DNA from 3 places in the Pseudomonas paraveronii genome. Region 3 is predicted to be linked to each of the others. Evidence: riboswitches for the same ligand, from Rfam matches in the RefSeq annotation. Region 3 holds a riboswitch; each other region holds the start of a gene.

The links. A riboswitch is a leader RNA that binds a small molecule or an ion and turns the genes downstream of it on or off. The one in region 3 is predicted to bind cobalamin.
Positions count from the first base shown of each region.
Region 1: linked by a shared signal. The riboswitch ahead of cobO (cob(I)yrinic acid a,c-diamide adenosyltransferase) and the one ahead of U5A08_RS12600 (CbtB domain-containing protein) in region 3 are both predicted to bind cobalamin.
Region 2: linked by a shared signal. The riboswitch ahead of U5A08_RS20295 (ABC transporter substrate-binding protein) and the one ahead of U5A08_RS12600 (CbtB domain-containing protein) in region 3 are both predicted to bind cobalamin.

Region 1 is NZ_OY817130.1:4,643,075-4,649,292, reverse strand. It holds gene hda (DnaA regulatory inactivator Hda) at 1-406, shown strand, start outside; gene U5A08_RS21415 (C40 family peptidase) at 621-1,250, shown strand; gene U5A08_RS21410 (C40 family peptidase) at 1,395-1,931, shown strand; gene U5A08_RS21405 (PQQ-dependent sugar dehydrogenase) at 2,009-3,322, opposite strand; cobalamin riboswitch at 3,422-3,665, shown strand; gene cobO (cob(I)yrinic acid a,c-diamide adenosyltransferase) at 3,745-4,356, shown strand; gene U5A08_RS21395 (cobyrinic acid a,c-diamide synthase CobB) at 4,353-5,720, shown strand; gene bluB (5,6-dimethylbenzimidazole synthase) at 5,717-6,218, shown strand, end outside.
Region 2 is NZ_OY817130.1:4,407,994-4,414,211, reverse strand. It holds gene U5A08_RS20305 (ABC transporter ATP-binding protein) at 1-234, opposite strand, end outside; gene U5A08_RS20300 (FecCD family ABC transporter permease) at 231-1,235, opposite strand; gene U5A08_RS20295 (ABC transporter substrate-binding protein) at 1,244-2,254, opposite strand; cobalamin riboswitch at 2,369-2,563, opposite strand; gene U5A08_RS20290 (DNA/RNA non-specific endonuclease) at 2,599-3,528, opposite strand; gene U5A08_RS20285 (M4 family metallopeptidase) at 3,663-4,724, shown strand; gene U5A08_RS20280 (protealysin inhibitor emfourin) at 4,753-5,058, shown strand; gene U5A08_RS20275 (aldehyde dehydrogenase family protein) at 5,114-6,218, opposite strand, start outside.
Region 3 is NZ_OY817130.1:2,763,534-2,769,751, forward strand. It holds gene nfuA (Fe-S biogenesis protein NfuA) at 1-158, shown strand, start outside; gene cobM (precorrin-4 C(11)-methyltransferase) at 406-1,152, opposite strand; gene U5A08_RS12590 (cobalamin biosynthesis protein) at 1,223-1,615, opposite strand; gene U5A08_RS12595 (CbtA family protein) at 1,612-2,316, opposite strand; gene U5A08_RS12600 (CbtB domain-containing protein) at 2,328-2,516, opposite strand; cobalamin riboswitch at 2,613-2,822, opposite strand; cobalamin riboswitch at 2,864-3,063, shown strand; gene cobW (cobalamin biosynthesis protein CobW) at 3,156-4,217, shown strand; gene cobN (cobaltochelatase subunit CobN) at 4,221-6,218, shown strand, end outside.

The sequences.
Region 1 (6,218 bases), 1.9 Mb from region 3:
GGTGTGCCTGGATGATCTGCAGGCCATCGCCGGCAAGGCGGATTGGGAAGAGGCGCTGTTTCATCTGTTCAACCGCCTGCGCGACAGCGGCCGCCGCCTGTTGATCGCGGCTTCGACCTCGCCCCGTGAGTTGCCGGTCAAGCTGGCCGACCTCAAGTCGCGCCTGACCCTGGCGCTGATCTTCCAGATGCGCCCATTGTCCGACGAGGACAAATTGCGCGCCCTGCAATTGCGTGCGTCCCGTCGCGGCCTGCACCTCACCGACGAGGTCGGGCACTTTATTCTCACCCGTGGCACCCGCAGCATGAGCGCGTTGTTCGATTTGCTCGAACAGCTCGATCAGGCCTCTTTGCAGGCCCAGCGCAAGCTGACGATTCCCTTCCTCAAGGAAACCCTTGGCTGGTAGCAAACCCTTGTATTTCGTAGGGCTTCAGCAGATTTCAGGCGCCAGAAAACCTGCGTTTGGGCCGGCTTGGCCACGCAAAACACGTGCATAGGGTATTAAGGGCTTAGATGTCATAGCGCAAACAATAAGTCACATAGGTCACGATTGAATTTGCAAATCGATGTGATAGAAGGCATAGTCTCGACTTCTTTACACATTTGCCACGGTCGTGCCCATGCTAAATCGCTTCGCACCCCTCGTGCCTCTCGCACTTGTAGCTCTGTTGTTTGGTTGCGCCTCCCACCCTCAACAAGTGGCCGAGCAGCACGCTCAACAGTATAAAAATCAGGCAAAATTCGTTGCTGCGCAGTCTTCCACTGTTTATGAGGAAGAGCTGGCAACCGAAAAAGAACTGGCCGCCTTCGCTGGCAACAAGCCTTATCAGCTTCCCGTTCTGGCCGACAGCATTCTCGAGCGCGGCATGTCCCTGATCGGTACCCGTTACCGTTTCGGCGGTACTTCCGAAGCCGGTTTCGATTGCAGCGGTTTTATCGGTTACCTGTTTCGTGAAGAAGCTGGCATGAACCTGCCACGCTCCACTCGCGAAATGATCAACGTGAATGCACCGTTGGTCGCGCGTAACAACCTCAAGCCGGGTGATCTGCTTTTCTTCAGTACCAGTGGTCGTGGTCGCGTCAGTCACGCCGGTATCTACCTGGGCGATAACCAGTTTATCCACTCCAGCAGCCGCCGCAGCGGTGGTGTTCGAGTCGACAGCCTGGGCGACAGCTACTGGAGCAAAACCTTCATCGAAGCCAAACGCGCACTCGCCATGGCCCCGACGACGATTACCGCCAGCAAGTAAAGTTAAAGTGATACTTGAAGTTTGACGTGTAAGCGCTAGAATCCTTGAATATTGTTGTAATCCGTTCGCGCAAGCCTTGCTTGCGCGTTCTGGTTTTCAGCGTTCGGCAGCGAAAGCCGCATCCAGACCAGGATTGTTCTGCACATGTCGACCTCGGCCCGCCTGATTCTTATTGTTTGCGCCGCGCTGATCAGCGCCTGCGCAAGCCGACCGCAGCCTGCGCCCGTAGCGGCCAAGCCTAAACCGGTGTTCAACACCAGCCAGAGTTTCTCGCCAGCCGCCGAAGACGTGCTCTTCCGAGCGCTGGGCCTGGTCGGTACGCCTTATCGTTGGGGTGGCAACACGCCAGACTCGGGGTTCGATTGCAGCGGGCTGATCGGGTTTGTCTACCGTGATGCCGCCGGCATCTCCCTGCCGCGCACCACGCGCGAACTGATCGTGATGCGTGGCCAGGACGTCAGCGAGCAGAACCTGCAAACCGGTGACCTGTTGTTCTTCGCCACGGGCGGTGGCTCGCAGGTCAGCCACGCCGGGATCTATGTCGGCGAAGGGCGCTTTGTGCATGCGCCGCAAACGGGCGGTACGGTGAAGCTGGACACCTTGTCCAAAGCCTATTGGCAGAATGCCTACCTGAGTGCCAAGCGTGTGTTGCCGGCTGAAAATCTGGCGCGTAACCCTTAAGTCAAACCAGGATCCCAATGTGGGAGGGAGCTTGCTCCCTCCCTCCCACATTTGTTTTGTGGCGGTCTTGAGAATAGTTACTTAGCCGCAGAAACCCGCCACACCTTATTCCCCACATCATCCGCCACCAGCAAACCGCCTTGCTTGTCGATGACCACGCCAACCGGTCGGCCCATGGCTTGCCCGTCGCTGTTGAGGAACCCGGTCAGCACGTCGACCGGCGGCCCCTTCGGCTTGCCGCCCTCGAACGGTACGAAGATCACCTTGTAGCCGCTGTGCGGCTTGCGGTTCCACGAACCGTGCTGGCCGATAAACGCGCCGTTGATAAAGGGCGCCGGGAGTTTGCTGCCCTCGGCGAAGGTCAGGCCTAGCGAGGCGGTGTGTGGGCCTACGGCGTAGTCCGGCGCAATGGCTTTGGCCACCAGATCCAGGTTTTGCGGCGTGACGCGTACATCCACATGCTGCCCGTAGTAGCTGAAGGGCCAGCCATAAAAGGCGCCATCCTGGACCGAGGTGATGTAGTCCGGCACCAGGTCGCTGCCGATCTCATCGCGCTCGTTCACCGCAGTCCACAGCTTGCCGCTCTGCGGTTCCCAGGCCATGCCGTTGGGGTTGCGCAGGCCGGAGGCGAAGATGCGGTGCTGGCCGCTGGCGCGGTCGACTTCCCAGATCGCCGCGCGGCCTTGTTCCGCTTCCAGGCCGTTCTCGGCCACGTTGCTGTTGGAACCGACGCTCACATACAACTTGCTGCCGTCCTTGCTGGCCACCACGTTTTTCGTCCAGTGATGGTTGATGCTGCCCGCTGGCAGGTCGATGACCTTGCTGCCGGCGGTCTTGATCGCGGTTTCGCCGGTCTGATAGGCAAAGCGCAGCAGCTTGTCCGAATCGGCCACGTACAGGTCATTGCCGACCAGCGTCATGCCGAAGGGCGAGTTGAGGTTTTCCAGGAATACCGTGCGGGTCTCCGCGACCCCATCATGGTCGGCATCGCGCAGCAGGGTGATGCGGTTTGGGCTCGGCACACCGGCGCCGGCGCGGCCCATGACTTTCTCCATCACCCAGCCACGAATGCCTTTGGAGTCATCCGGCTTGGGCGGCGCGTTGGTTTGCGCCACCAGCACATCGCCGTTGGGTAATACGTACAGCCAGCGCGGGTGGTCCAGGCCTTCGGCGAAGGCCGCCACCTGGGTGCCGGCGGCGGCCGTGGGCTGGGTGCCCGCCGGCCAGCCAATGGCCGGGGCGATGTTCACCGTGGGGATCAGCGTCTTGTTCGGTTCCGGCAATCGCGGCGAGGGCCCGGTGCCGTCGGATACCTTCAGGGTCGAGCTTTCGCCGCAGGCGGCAAGGCTGCCCGCGAGCATGATCAGTAAGGCGAGTCTTGTTTTATGCATGGTTTTCTCCTGGATGCCTGTAAGGGTAGAGGTGTGCGTTGCGGCGATGGTTCAAGTACAAGGCCAGCTTTAATTGACGCTCCACCCCCAACCCACTAACCTTCGCGGCTTGTTCCAGGTGCTCTGTGACCTACGGGTCGACTGAGTGAAACAGGGAAGCCGGTGAGTGAGCGCACTTGTACACAGTGCTGCCGCGATTCCGGCGCTGCCCCCGCAACGGTAAATGAGTCAAAACGGTGCTGTTTGCCACTGTATCGCTCGCGATATGGGAAGGCGCGCCGTCGGCGTGCGCTCTAGCGCGCCACTCATGAGCCCGGAGACCGGCCCGGATCATCCAACAGCATCACGGTGGGCGATGCTTGGCTGTCTGTTTTTGATTTTTCCTGCCCGCCGTTTTTGTCCAGCCCCAACGGAGAGCTGCCATGACCGATTCCCCCGAGCGCGACGAACGCCACCTGGCGCGCATGCTGCGTAAAAAAGCCGTGATCGATGAGCGCATCGCCAATTCCCCGAACGAATGCGGCTTGCTGCTGGTGCTGACCGGCAACGGCAAAGGCAAGAGCAGCTCGGCATTTGGCATGCTGGCCCGTGCCATGGGCCATGGCATGCAGTGCGGTGTGGTGCAGTTCATCAAGGGGCGCAACAGCACTGGCGAAGAACTGTTCTTCCGCCGCTTCCCCGAGCAAGTGCGTTTCCATGTGATGGGCGAGGGCTTTACCTGGGAAACCCAGGACCGCCAGCGTGATATCGCGGCCGCCGAAGCCGCCTGGGCGGTGTCCCGCCAATTGCTGCAAGACCCGTCCATCGGTCTGGTGGTGCTGGATGAGCTGAACATCGCGCTCAAGCACGGCTATCTCGACCTGGATCAAGTCCTTGGCGATCTGCAAGCCCGCCCGCCGATGCAGCACGTGGTCGTCACCGGCCGTGGCGCCAAGCCCGAGCTGATCGAAATGGGCGACACCGTCACCGAGATGGGCATGCTCAAGCACGCGTTCCAGGCCGGTATCAAGGCACAGAAAGGCGTCGAACTTTGAATCAGCCCCGTCATTGCCCGGCCGTCTTGATCGCCGCACCGGCGTCCGGCCAGGGCAAAACCACGGTCACCGCCGCGCTGGCCCGTTTGCACCGCAACCTGGGGCGTAAGGTGCGCGTGTTCAAATGCGGCCCGGACTTCCTCGACCCGATGATTCACGAGCGCGCCAGCGGTGCGCCGGTGTATCAATTGGATATGTGGATGGTGGGCGAGCAGGAAAGTCGTCGCTTGCTGTGGGAAGCAGCGGGGGAGGCGGACCTGATCCTGATCGAAGGCGTGATGGGCCTGTTCGACGGCACGCCTTCCAGCGCTGACCTGGCGCGACACTTCGGTGTCCCGGTGCTCGGCGTGATCGATGGCACGGCCATGGCGCAGACCTTCGGCGCCCTGGCCCTCGGCCTGGCACGCTACCAGCCGGACTTGCCGTTCGCCGGGGTGCTGGCCAACCGCGTCGGCACCCTGCGCCATGCACAACTGCTTGAAGGCAGCCTCACCGAAGGCCTGCGCTGGTATGGCGCGCTGTCCCGCGAGACCGCTATCGAATTGCCCAGTCGCCACCTGGGCCTGGTGCAAGCCAGCGAACTGAATGACCTCGACCTGCGCCTGGACGCTGCCGCCCAGGCGTTGGGCAGCAGTTGCGAGGTCGCGTTACCGCCGCCGGTGACCTTTGCCGCACCGCCCGTGACCCGCGCCGAACCGTTGCTGGCCGGCGTGCGTATTGCCATCGCCCGTGACGAAGCCTTCGCCTTCACCTACGGTGCGAGCCTCGATCTGCTGCGGGCGATGGGCGCTGAGTTGAGCTTCTTCTCGCCGATCCACGATCGCCAATTGCCCGATGCCGACAGCCTCTATCTGCCGGGCGGTTACCCCGAATTGCATCACCAGGCGCTGTCGGAAAACACCGCGATGCTGGATGCGATCCGTGCCCATCACGCTGCCGGCAAACCGCTGCTCGCCGAGTGTGGCGGGATGCTTTATCTGTTGGACTCGCTCACTGATGTCGACGGCATCCGCGCCGAGCTGGTCGGCCTGCTGCAGGGCGATGCGGTGATGCAAAAAAAGCTCGCGGCCCTGGCCCTGCAAAGCGTCGAATTGCCCGAGGGTGTGTTGCGCGGTCATACCTATCACCACTCGCTGACCAGCACCGAATGGCAGCCCGTTGCCCGTGGCGTGAGCCCCAATGGTGGGCGCGGGGCCGAGGCGGTGTATCGGCAGGGGCGGCTGACCGCGTCCTACGTCCACTTCTATTTCCCTTCCAACCCCCGCGCCGTTGCTGCGCTGTTTGCGCCCGGCGAAGGCAAATCGCACTCGGCTAAACACCACGAATCCACTGCGGGAGCGGGCTTGCCCGCGATAGGCTCATGACCGACAACGCCTTCCCCGAAGCCGAGCGCCAGGCCGTCTACCGCGCCATCGCCGAGCGCCGTGACATGCGTCACTTCAGCGGCGGCGATGTGGCTCCCGAACTGCTGCACCGTTTGCTCCAGGCCGCACACCAGGCGCCGAGCGTTGGCTTGATGCAGCCGTGGCGGTTTATCCGCATCAGTGACCGCCAACTGCGTAGCCGGATTCAACAGTTGGTGGAGGAAGAACGCATACGCACCGCCGAAGCGTTGGGCGAGCGTTCCGATACATTTATGAAGCTCAAGGTCGAAGGCATCCACGACTGCGCCGAAGTGCTGGTGGCGGCGCTGATGGATGACCGCGAGCGGCATATCTTCGGCCGACGCACTTTGCCGGAAATGGACATGGCCTCGTTGTCCTGCGCGATCCAGAATCTGTGGCTGGCGGCGCGTGTCGAAGGCTTGGGCATGGGCTGGGTCTCGCTGTTCGAGCCGCAGGCCCTGGCCGACCTGCTGGGCT
Region 2 (6,218 bases), 1.6 Mb from region 3:
TGCGATGGTGCGGCGGGACAGTTCGACCAGACGCTCGCCCCCAAGGCGTACTTCGCCATGGGCCGGTGTACGCAAACCGGCCAACAGCTTGAGCAAGGTGGATTTACCGGAGCCGTTCGGTCCGACAATCCCGAGGGTTTCGCCTGACGCCACCTCCAGGTGGATATCCCGCAGCAACTCGGCGTCGCGTACCTTGAAGCCCAACCCGCTGCAGCTCAACACAGGCGCATTCATCGAGCGTTTCTCCGGCTGATCAGAATCAGCGCAAACACCGGCGCACCGACCAGTGCTGTGACCACGCCGACCGGGATCACCTGGCCCTTGATCAAGGTGCGCGACAGCACATCAGCCGCGATCAAAAATAGCGCGCCACCCAACGCGCTGGCCGGCAACAGGCGCGAGTGCCCGGTGCCGAGCAGCAGACGCACGGCATGGGGGATTACCAGCCCGACAAACCCGATAGAGCCGACAATCGACACCATCACCGCCGTGACCAATGCCGCGCAGCCCACCAGCACAAACTGCACCCGGCGCACTGGGATACCAAGGGCGGCCGCCGAGTCGCTGCCGAAGGTGAACGCGTCCAGCGCACGGCGATGCCACAGGCACACCGCCAACCCGGCGACCGCCACCGGCACCGCCAGCCACACCGACGGCCAACGCACGCCGCTGAGGTTGCCCAGCAGCCAGAACAAAATGCCGCGTGCCTGTTCGGAACTGGCCGATTTGGTGATCAGGAACGCAGTGAGCGCATTGAACAGCTGCGAGCCGGCGATGCCCGCGAGGATGATCTGCCCGGTGCCGCTGGACGAACCGCTGGCCCGTGCGAGCAATACCACCAGCGCAAACGCCGCCATCGCCCCGCCGAACGCGCCGACCGACAGTGAAACCAAACCACCGCCGACGCCCATCAGCACCACCAGGACTGCGCCGGTCGAAGCACCGGCGCTGATACCCAGCAGGTACGGATCGGCCAGGGGGTTGCGCAACAACGACTGCAAAATCACCCCGCAGGTGGCCAGCCCCGCCCCGCACGCAGCGGCGACCAGGGTGCGGGTCAGGCGGTAGTTCCACACCACGCCTTCATCGATCGGGTCCAGCACGTAGCCGGCCGCCCACAGTTTGTTGGCCAGCACTTGGAGCACCACGTGTGGCGTGATGGCGGTTTCGCCGATGGCTACGCCGGCGAGCACGGCGATCAGCAGCAACGCCAGGGCAAGCACGGTTCGTATCAGGCTGGCGCTCATTTCGGCAGATCGTAGCCGTCGATGGCCGTCGCCAGTTGTTCAAGGCCATCGAAGGTGCGCACGCTGGCCTGCAGCGCCATCGCGTCGAGGATGATGATGCGGTTGTGTTTCACCGCGTCCATGTTGCGCGTCACCGGGTCGCTGCGCAGGAAGGCGAGCTTCTGTTCGTGATCGTCAGCCGGGTAGCGGCGGCGGTCCATGCGCGCAATCACCAGCACGGTGGGGTTGGCCTTGGCGATGGTTTCCCAGCCGACGGCGGGCCATTCCTCATCGGACTGCACCACGTTATGCAGGCCGAGGGTCTGCAGCATGAATTCGGGGACACCCTTGTGACCGGCCACGTAGGGATCGCTGGCCATCTCGGCGCTGGAGAACCACACCAGCGCGCTGGCCTGCTTGAGCCCCTTGCTTTGCACCGTGGCGACGGACTTGGCCAGGCGCGCCTTGAGTTCATCGTTGAGTTGCTGGCCGCGATCCTGCACGTCGAAAATCTCGGCCAGTTGGCGGATGCTCTTGTAGATCGTGTCGACACGGAATGGCTCCAGCCGCGTGCCGTCGGCGCCCACCCGGTTGTCCTTGCCTTCGCAGTCGGAGGGCAACAGGTAGGTGGCGATCTTCAACTCATGAAACTGCTCGCGGGTGCCCACCACGCCTTGCGGGCCGACCACCCATTCCAGCTCGGCCGCCACCAGTTGCGGGCGCTTGGCGATCACCGACTCGAAACTCGGTTCGTTATTGGCCAGGCGTTCGATGCTGTCGTTCAGCGCCTTGAACTGCGGCAACACGTTGTTGAACCACAGCGACGTGCCAACCACTTTATCGCCCACGCCGAGGGCATAGAGCATTTCGGTAGCAGCCTGGCCGATGGTCACGCTGCGGGCGGGCGCTTGCGCGAAGGTCAGGCTGCTGCCGCAGTTCTCCACCGTCAGCGGGTACTGAGTGGGGTTGGCTTGGGCCAGGGCACACAAGCCCAGCCCGGTGAGCAGGGCGATAACGCGTGGCAGCATGGGGCAATCTCCTTGAAGCCGTACCTGGAACTGGGGATGTACGGTTCGGAAACACGCCCTCGACCGCTGCGGGTGAGGCAGGCAAGGATGTCCTTCCCGGACACCCCGCCGGTGAGTGATTTTGCTGGGCCGGCAGGTCTCCTGACTGATGCGTCGTCGCCACGCTCCGGCCTTCCCGGACGGGGTCCAGTGGCAGTGGGGGAGCGGGCTCGGCATCTACAGTTGCGGGGGCAGTTCCGATTGACGCGATGTACCGCGCTTCGGATTCCCTATTAGTCCCGTTTGGGAACCGGCGCGGTATGGTAGTCGATCACGGCGAGGCGATATAGCTTTAGGTCGCCCGCTCAAAGACGAATATCTTCAGGGCCCTGGATCAGCGCTTCAATTCGCGTCCCCGTGGCGCGCTCTTCATTGCTGAAACCGTCGTAGTCGGCCAGGTTGCCGAAGCGAATACCGGTCAATCGTTCGATCTGAATCACGCTGCGCTGGTAGGTCCTGAGCTGCCCGAACATGAGGTCGAGCTGACCCAGTTCACGGCTTTGGTCGATCATGTAGGCGCTGGCGGAAGGCTTGCCGTCGTCGCCGAGGTAGGCGACCACTTTCCAGAATGCTTTGGGGATTTTAACGCCTCGGTAGACACGGTCGTCATCCGCCAACACCGGGCCGGTAAACACCGTGGCTCGGGCTTTCCAGCGTTGAGTGTTATCGAGAATGTAGTCCTCGAGTTCCAGCCAGGTCTTCTGGTTGAAGCCGCTCATCTGCGGTGAGCAGTTGGTGAAGTGGAAGGTATCGGCATTGGCCGTGTTGGCCGCGTCGCCCCAGTTGGGGTCTTGTCGGCGTACCAGGTGACCGCGGTCCAGGCCATTGTTGGTGTAGAGCGCGTCGCCCACCTGTGCGCTGATGGGCAGGCGGCCGTCATAGGCCCAGGCGTCGTTGGCGCGGATGATATCCACATGCTGTCCGCCATCGATATTGGCGCCCACGTAGAGCGCCAGTCGCCTTGAGCGCGACATGGTCACTGAGAAATGCGTGTAGTCCAGGCGCAGCGGTTGTACGTCAGCCGCCAGAGCCTCATCCACCGTGGGCCATGGCACCACGAAGCGGTCGAGAAACGCTTCAGCGTAGCCGCCCCGGTCCTGCAGGTCCTTGGCCGCGGTGACACGCGCAGTCGCCGTCCTGGCCTCCATGAGACTGGGGCTGGCCGCGATCAACGGGCGCAGATCGGCGAGCCGGGGGCGGTGCGAAAGGGCGATTTTGGCGGTGCGTGGGGGCATCGTAAGTTCCTCGCAGTCCTTGGATAAACACTACTGCAGCATAGCTTCATGACAATTTGGGCCAAGCCGTCGCAGCAGGACTATCCTTGAACGGTTACCCGGACGTTCACCACTCGCCAAAATGGAGCCAGCCAATGTGTGTTCGCCAGCATCGTAATCCGATTTTCTGCCTGATCCCGCCGTACATGCTCGACCAGATCGCCCGCAATGGCGATAAAGCGCAACGGGACGTCGCGTTACGGACCCGTGCCAAAGACAGCACGTTCCGCTCGTTACGCATGGTTGCCGTGCCCGCCAAAGGGGCCGCCCATATGGCCCTGGCCATGGGCGCCGACAAACGGCGTTCGATCTACAGCGCCGAGGGCGCCGATAGCCTGCCGGGCAAGCTGATCCGTGGCGAAGGGCAGCCCGCCAGTGGTGATGTCGCGGTGGACGAGGCCTATGACGGGTTGGGCGCCACGTTCGATTTTTTTGATCAGGTCTTCGACCGCAATTCCATTGACGACGCCGGTATGGCACTGGACGCGACGGTTCATTTTGGCCAGAGCTACAACAATGCGTTCTGGAACTCGAGCCAGATGGTGTTTGGTGATGGCGACCAGCAGCTATTCAATCGGTTCACGATAGCCCTTGATGTCATTGGCCATGAGTTGGCCCACGGTGTGACCGAGGATGAGGCCAAGCTGATGTATTTCAATCAATCCGGTGCGTTGAACGAGTCGCTGTCTGACGTGTTCGGTTCACTGATCAAGCAGTACGCGCTGCAGCAAAAGGCGCAAGATGCGGATTGGTTGATCGGCAAGGGGTTGTTTACCAAGAAAATCAAAGGCACTGCGTTGCGCTCGATGAAAGCGCCAGGCACCGCGTTTGATGACAAGCTGCTGGGCAAGGACCCTCAGCCGGGGCATATGGACGATTTCGTGCAGACCTATGAGGACAACGGCGGGGTGCATATCAATTCCGGCATTCCCAACCATGCGTTCTATCAGGTGGCCACGAAGATCGGCGGGTTTGCCTGGGAGCGTGCCGGGCGTATCTGGTATGACGCGCTGCGCGATGCGCGGTTGCGGCCGAATTCGGGGTTTCTGCGTTTCGCGCGCATCACCTACGACATCGCCGGTCGGCTGTACGGTGCTGACAAGGCTGAGCACAAGGCGGTGAAGGAAGGCTGGAAAGCCGTGGGCATTAACGTCTGACAACCCCCCTGGGCGGTGAGGAGCAGCCATGCAAATTTCGATCAAGGAAATCGGTGGTCCGGCGTTTTTTCCGGGCCTGGCCCGACCGAACACCGTGGAACTGGAGAAGCTGCCCGAGCCGGACCAGCAAGAGTTGCGGCAACTGATCGAGGCTTCGCACTTCTTTCAGTTGCCGCAAAGCACCGCGCCGGAACCCGGTAATCCAGGCCAGGTGCATTACACCTTGACCGTGACGGAAGGTGAGCGCGAGCACACGGTCTGTGTGCTCGCACCGGTGAAGTCACAGGCGCTGGACGGGCTGGTGCAGTGCGTGCGGCGGCATATTCGCTGTTGAGCCTGTTGCGCAGCCCAGTGGGATCACGCTCCCTGGCCACAGGGGTTGCTTTGGCTTACTTGCGATCCAGCCATACCGTCTGCGCATTGCAGAATTCCCGCACGCCAAAGTGCGACAACTCGCGGCCAAAGCCGCTTTTTTTCACGCCGCCAAACGCCACCCGAGGGTCGGACACGCTGAAGGCGTTGACGAAGATCCCGCCGGTTTCGAGCTGGTCGGCGATCTCGCGCGCTTTCGCCGAGTCGCGGGTGAAGATGCTCGCGGTCAGGCCAAACTCGCTGTCGTTGGCCAGGGCCACAGCGTGGTCAGCGTCGCGGGCGCTGATGATGGAGGCGACGGGGCCGAACAGCTCCTGTTTGAACGAGGTCATCTGGTCGGTGACGTCGGCCAGTACGGTCGGAGCGTAGTAGTTGCCGGCGCCGGGCACTTTGTTACCGCCCAGCAGCAGGGTCGCGCCTTCTGCCAGGGTGGCCTGCACCTGGCTGTGCAGTTCGTCGCGCAGGTCGAAGCGGGCCATCGGGCCGACGTAGGTGCTGGTCGAGGTCGGGTCGCCCATCACCAGTTGGCGGCTGGCTTCGACGAACTTGGCGGTGAACGCGTCCACCACGCCGGCCTCGATGATCAGACGTTTGGCGGCGGCGCAGACTTGGCCGCTGTTCTGGAAACGGCCGAGCACGGCAGCCTGGACGGCGGCGTCGAGGTCGGCGTCGTTGAGTACGATGAACGGGTCGCAGCCGCCCAGTTCGAGCACGCATTTCTTCAGCGCGGCACCGGCCTGAGCGCCGATGGCTATGCCGGCGCGCACGCTGCCGGTGAGAGTGACGGCGGCGATGCGCGGGTCGGCGATGGCTTTGGACACGCCGTCCTGGGTCACGTTGAGCACTTCGAACAGGCCTTGCGCAAAGCCGGCTTTGTGGAACGCGGCTTTCATCAGGTAGGCGCTGCCCATTACGTTCGGCGCGTGTTTGAGCACGTAGGTGTTGCCGGCGAGCAGCGTCGGCACGGCGCCGCGCAGGACTTGCCACACCGGGAAGTTCCACGGCATCACGGCGAGGATCGGACCCAGCGGGCGGTATTCGATATGCGCGGTGCCGTTGTCCACCAGCGTCGGTTCCGGGGCCAGCATGGCGGGGCCGTGGGCGGCGTACCACTCGCTGAGT
Region 3 (6,218 bases):
TCGCCGTATTGAAGTTCGGCGGCGGCTGCCAGGGCTGCGGCCAGGCGGACGTGACCCTGCGTGAAGGCATCGAGCGCACCTTGCTCGAGCGCATTCCGGAGCTCACGGGTGTACGTGATGTGACTGACCACACGCAGAAAGAAAACGCCTACTACTGAGTCAGGTGTTCACTGCGAACTAAAAAACGGCGCCCCGTGAGCGCCGTTTTTTATTTAATTTCAGTTGGTTACGACTTTTGTCTAACGCTAAAGATTAAGTGTGGGAGGGGGCTTGCCCCCGATAGCATCCTGTCAGTCTCCTTATTAATCGACTGATACACCGCTATCGGGGGCAAGCCCCCTCCCACAAATTTTTGTATTTATTTATTTAAAACAGTGTGTTGATAACAACTCATGATGTTTTGGATTAAGGTCGGTACAAGTGCGCATGCCCGGCCCGATACAGCGACGACGCGCTGAAACTGTCACTGGCCAGCACCCGACCCACCACAATCAGCGCCGTGCGCCTGAAGCCCTTGGCCGCGACCTTTTCGGCGATGTCCGCCAAGGTGCCGACGGCCCAATCCTGATCCGGCCAGGTCGCACGGTGTACCACGGCAATCGGGCAATCCGCGCCGTAGTGCGGCAGCAGTTCGGCAACGATCTTCTCCAAATGATTGACCCCCAGGTGAATCGCCATGGTTGTGCCATGACGGGCCAGGCTGTCGAAGTCTTCACCGGCAGGCATGCGGGTTTTGTCCGCATACCGGGTGAGGATCACGCTCTGGGCGATGTCCGGCAGCGTCAGTTCGGTCTCCAGCAGCGCTGCGCAGGCCGCTACGGCGGTGACCCCGGGGATGATCTGGAACGCAATGCCCAACTCGCGCAACTGCCGGATCTGTTCGCCAATCGCCCCATACAGGCTTGGATCGCCGGAGTGGACCCGCGCCACATCCTGGCCCTTGGCATCGGCGGCCTTGATCACGTCGATAATCTGTTCCAGGTGCAGTTCGGCGCTGTTGACCACCTGTTCGGCCTGATGGCCTTCCAGTACCGCCGCCGGCACCAGCGACCCCGCATAGATGATCACCGGGCAACTGCGGATCAGCCGCTGGCCTTTGACGGTGATCAATTCCGGGTCGCCGGGGCCGGCGCCGATGAAGTAGACGGTCATGGAGAATTCCTGTGGAAAAGCGGGCGAGCATGAAGATTGCTCATGATCGGAAGCGGCGATTATCGCGATTTCAGTCGGCGCAGGCCAATGCCAACGTGGCTCGGGCGGATTTTTTGCGCGGGATCAGTAAGCGGGCAGGGGCGCCGCTGAGCTGTTCGGCCAGGGCCAGGGCCGCGCTTTCGGCGATGCCGTAACAACCGGTATGGGCAAAGGCGACGGCAGATCTATGGCTCAGGCGACCTTCATACGCTGCCAGTTGCGCGGCGCTGAAGCACTGCAGTGGCAGGTTCAGGACTTGCGCCAGAGCTAACAAGCCCGGCTCGTCCTGCTTGCGATCAATGCTGGCCAGCGCCGTGATGCGGTGGCGCTCGATACCGCCCTCGGCGAGGGCGGCGTCCAGCAGGTCGAGCAGGGCTTGCAGCGCGCAGCCGCGCTGGCAGCCCAGGCCGACCACCAGGTTCATGCCGAGTATCGATCGTCGCGATTGCGGCGAAACAGCCAGGCGCTGATTAGGCCCAGCGCCAGCCAGAACACGACGTTGGTCAGTTGCGAGGCAATCTTGAACTGCGCTTCGAGGGCCTCAGGGGCCAGCATCGAATGCACTTCAGGTTGCGGTGCGCCAATCACATGAGGTACCACGAGGATCGCCGCGCCCAGCGCTTTGAGCAGCCAGTTGCCTCCGAATACCAGCAGCGCGATACCGGCTGCGGTTGAGGCCGCAGTGCCGATCCACCAGATCTGCCGTTGCGCCAGGTCGGCGGCGGCAGTGCCCGGCAATTCCGGTGGCAGGCCCAGGGTTGGCGCCAGAACAAAGGTCGCGTAGCCGGCCAGGCCCCACAGCAACCCTTGAGCCGTGCGGGTCGGCGCGCGCAGGGTGTAGAGACCGGCGAGCATCAGCGCGAAACCGACCGCCACCACCAGGTTGCCGCCGGTGGTGGACAGCACGCGCTGCCAGCCGTCTTCCGGCTCCCAGGCTTCGGCGTCATGAGTGTGCGCGGTTGTACCGGCGGCGTGCTCATGCACCACTTCCGTCGCGGCCGGGGCTTTTTCAAAGGTTTCCGCCTGCATGATCAGCGGGGCGACCCAAAAACTTTGCAGCAGAGTCAGCAACAGGGCGGCCAGCAGCCCGCTGAAACCTGCGGTTTGTGCAATACGCTTAATCATGTTGGCAGGTCTCAATGGCACGGGAACGCGGCGCTGTGGCGGGTATCGTGGGCGGCGTTGTGTACCGCTTCGATATGCGAGAACCCGGCGAAATACACCAGGCACGCGCCGAGGATCGACGCGCCGATGGCGGCGCTCAGGCGTTGGCTCAGGGTGGCGGTACTGCTAGCGGTATGCGAGGTGCTGCTGATGATCGACATGGCGCGTCCCTTCAGGGTTTCAGGGTGACACGAGCGCATGAAAACCCCGCGAGCCAGGCACGCAGGATTCAAACAGCGCCCGCCCACCGCGGGTTTGTTGGATGATTTTTTCGGGCCGGTCTCCGGGCTTGCGAGGGGGCTCTTGAACTGAGTCCTGAAAGCATCGCCTTCCCATGCACAAAGCACAGTGGCCGTGACGCTTCGCTCGCTTACCGTTGCGGGGGCAGCACCGGACTGGTCATATCGCTATGACGCACCGGTTTCCCGTTTCACCCTGTGAAGGGCACCCGAAACAAGGTGAGTAGGAAAGCATGCAGGGCGACGGTAGTCAAATTGACCGAGCACCTGTAGCCTTGCACCTTCGAGGTTCTTCGGCCCAGGCCGAAGCTAAGAAGGGAACGCGGTTCAAGCCGCGGCTGCCCCCGCAACTGTGAAGGGTTTATCTGACTGCCACGCCACTGCCATCAAGGCGGGAAGGCGCAGCCAGCGCCGGTCGCAAGACCCGCAAGCCCCAAGCCAGGAGACCTGCCTCGTCACCGATTTTTCAATTCAACCGGGCGGGGTGATCCGGTGACGAAATCTGCTGCTGTGCGCTGCGCAGGGCCTATCGTCCCGTATGCCCGCCCCCAAGGGCATCCGATGAAAACACTGGCCAAACTCCCCGTCACCATCGTTACCGGCTTTCTCGGCTCGGGCAAAACCACCTTGCTGCGCCATATGCTCGATAACGCCCAGGGCCGTCGCATTGCGGTGATCGTCAACGAGTTCGGCGAGCTGGGCATCGACGGTGAAATCCTCAAGCAGTGCTCCATCGGTTGCACCGAGGAAGAAGCCAACGGTCGCGTGTATGAGCTGGCCAACGGCTGCCTGTGCTGCACCGTGCAGGAAGAGTTTTTCCCGGTGATGCGCGAACTGGTCGCCCGTCGCGGCGACCTCGACCATATCCTCATCGAAACCTCCGGCCTGGCCCTGCCAAAGCCCTTGGTGCAGGCGTTCCAGTGGCCGGAAATCCGCAGCGCCTGTACAGTCGACGCGGTGATCACCGTGGTCGACAGCCCCGCCGTGGCGGCCGGCACCTTCGCCGCGTTCCCGGACCAGGTCGACGCCCAGCGCAAACTCGACCCGAACCTGGACCACGAATCACCGCTGCATGAGCTGTTCGCCGACCAACTGGCCAGCGCCGACCTGGTGATCCTCAACAAGTGCGACCTGATCAACCCCGAAGACCTGGCCCGCGTGCGCCTGGAAGTCGCCGAAGAGTTGCCGCCGGCGGTGAAGATCATCGAAGCCAGCAGCGGTCGTGTGCCGCTGGACGTGTTGATCGGCCTGGGCGCCGGCTCCGAAGCGCACATCGACGCTCGCCACAGCCATCACGATCATCATCACGAAGGTGAAGACGATCATGATCACGATGCGTTCGACTCCATTTCCATCGACCTGCCCCAGTCCGACGAAGCCCTGCTGCTCGACGCCCTGACCCAACTGGTGGTGCAGCACGGCATCTTGCGCGTCAAAGGCTTTGCGGCGATCCCGAACAAGCCGATGCGCCTGCTGATCCAGGGCGTGGGCACGCGCTTCGACAAGCACTTCGACCGCGCCTGGAGCGCCGACGAAGCGCGCATCACGCGCCTGGTGCTGATCGGCCAGGAGCTGGATGCGGCGGGCCTCGAAGCGCAATTGCGCGCCGCCCTCAGCGTTTAACCCATGCACTTGCTCAGGACCCAGCCCGGCGGTTTCGTCGCGGACGACAATATTGCCGACCTTGGACAAACCCCCGCCGAGCTGGTGATCCTGTGCAGTGGCGACTCCAGCCTGGCGCTGCTCGCTGAAGCGGCCCAGCAATTGCCCGAGGACTACCCCAGCTTTCGCCTGGCCAACCCGATGCAGGTGCAGAACCATGCCTCGGTGGACTTGTACGTCGACGAGGTGCTGCGCCACGCCAAGGTCATCCTGATTTCCCTGCACGGCGGGATCGGCTATTGGCGTTACGGCATCGAGCGTCTGGTGGCGTTGGCCGAGCGCGGGGTCACGCTGATCCTGGTGCCGGGGGATGATCGCGCGGACCCGGAGCTCAGCGGCCTCAGCACCGTGGATGCCGCAGCGCGTGAGCGCCTGTGGCAGTTCCTGCGCCAGGGCGGCCTGGGCAACGCGCTGGATTTTTATCGCTGCCTGGCCAGCGGCTATCTGGGCCGCGACTATGCCTGGGCCGAGCCGAAAACCCTGGCGCGCAGCGCGATTTATCACCCGCACAAGGCCAATGCGTGCCTCAGCGACTGGCAGTTGGACTGGAATCCCGAGTTCCCGGTGGCGGCCGTGCTGTTCTACCGCTCCCATCTGCAAGCGGCCAACACCGGTTTTATCGATGTGTTCTGCCAGCGCCTGCAGGCGGCGGGCCTGAATCCGTTGCCGATGGCGGTGGCCAGTCTGAAGGAGCCCGGCTGCCTGACGGCGGTCGAGGATTGGCTGGATGAAGTGCAGGCATCGGTGATTCTCAACACCACCGGCTTTGCCCAATCCAGCCCAGAGGCGCCACATTTGCGCCCGTTTCGCCGCAATATCCCGGTGATTCAGGCGATTTGTGCCCAAGACAATCAACCCGGCTGGCAGGCCAGTGAACAAGGCCTCGGCCCGCGTGACCTGGCGATGCACATTGCCTTGCCGGAACTGGATGGTCGCATCATCAGCCGGCCGATCAGCTTCAAGGACCTGGCCTGGCGCAGCGAGCGCAGCCAGTCGGACGTGGTGTGCTATCGCGCAGCGCCGGAGCGCATGGACTTTGTCGCTGAACTGGCGCGCCGTTGGGTCGAACTGGCGCGGGTGCCGAATGCCGACAAGCGCATCGCTCTGATCCTCGCCAACTACCCAACGCGCGACGGTCGCATTGGTAACGGTGTGGGCCTGGACACGCCGGCGGCGGCGCTGAATATCCTGCGGGCCTTGCAGGCCGAGGGTTATCCGCTGCCCGAAATCCTGCCGGAAAGCGGCACCGCGTTGATCCACGAACTGCTCGGTGGCGTCACCAACGACCTGGACAACCTCGACCTGCGCCCGTGCCACCAAAGCCTGGGCCTGGACGACTACGAGGCGATGTTCAAGCGCCTGCCCGAAGCCAACCGCCAGGCGGTGCTGGAACGCTGGGGCACGCCCCACAACGACCCGATGTGCCGCGACGGCCGCCTGATGATCGCCGGCCTGCGCCTGGGCTTGACGTTTATCGGCATCCAGCCGGCCCGCGGTTACCAAGTGGACGCCAGTGCGGTGTACCACGACCCGGACCTGGTGCCGCCCCACGCCTACCTGGCGTTCTATTTCTGGTTACGCCACACCTACGGCGCCCACGGCGTGATCCACGTCGGCAAGCACGGCAACCTGGAATGGCTACCGGGCAAGGGCGTCGGGTTGTCGGAAAATTGCTGGCCCGACGCGCTGCTCGGGCCGCTGCCGAATATCTACCCGTTTATCGTCAACGACCCGGGCGAGGGCGCCCAGGCCAAACGCCGCACCCAGGCGGTGATCATCGATCACTTGATGCCGCCGCTGACCCGTGCCGAAACCTACGGGCCGCTGCGCGACCTGGAGCTGTTGGCGGACGAATACTACGAAGCGCAACTGCTCGACCCGCGCCGCGCCCGCGAGCTGCAAAAGGACATCCTCAAGCTGGTGCGCGAAACCCGCATCGACCAGGAACTTGAGCTGGACAGC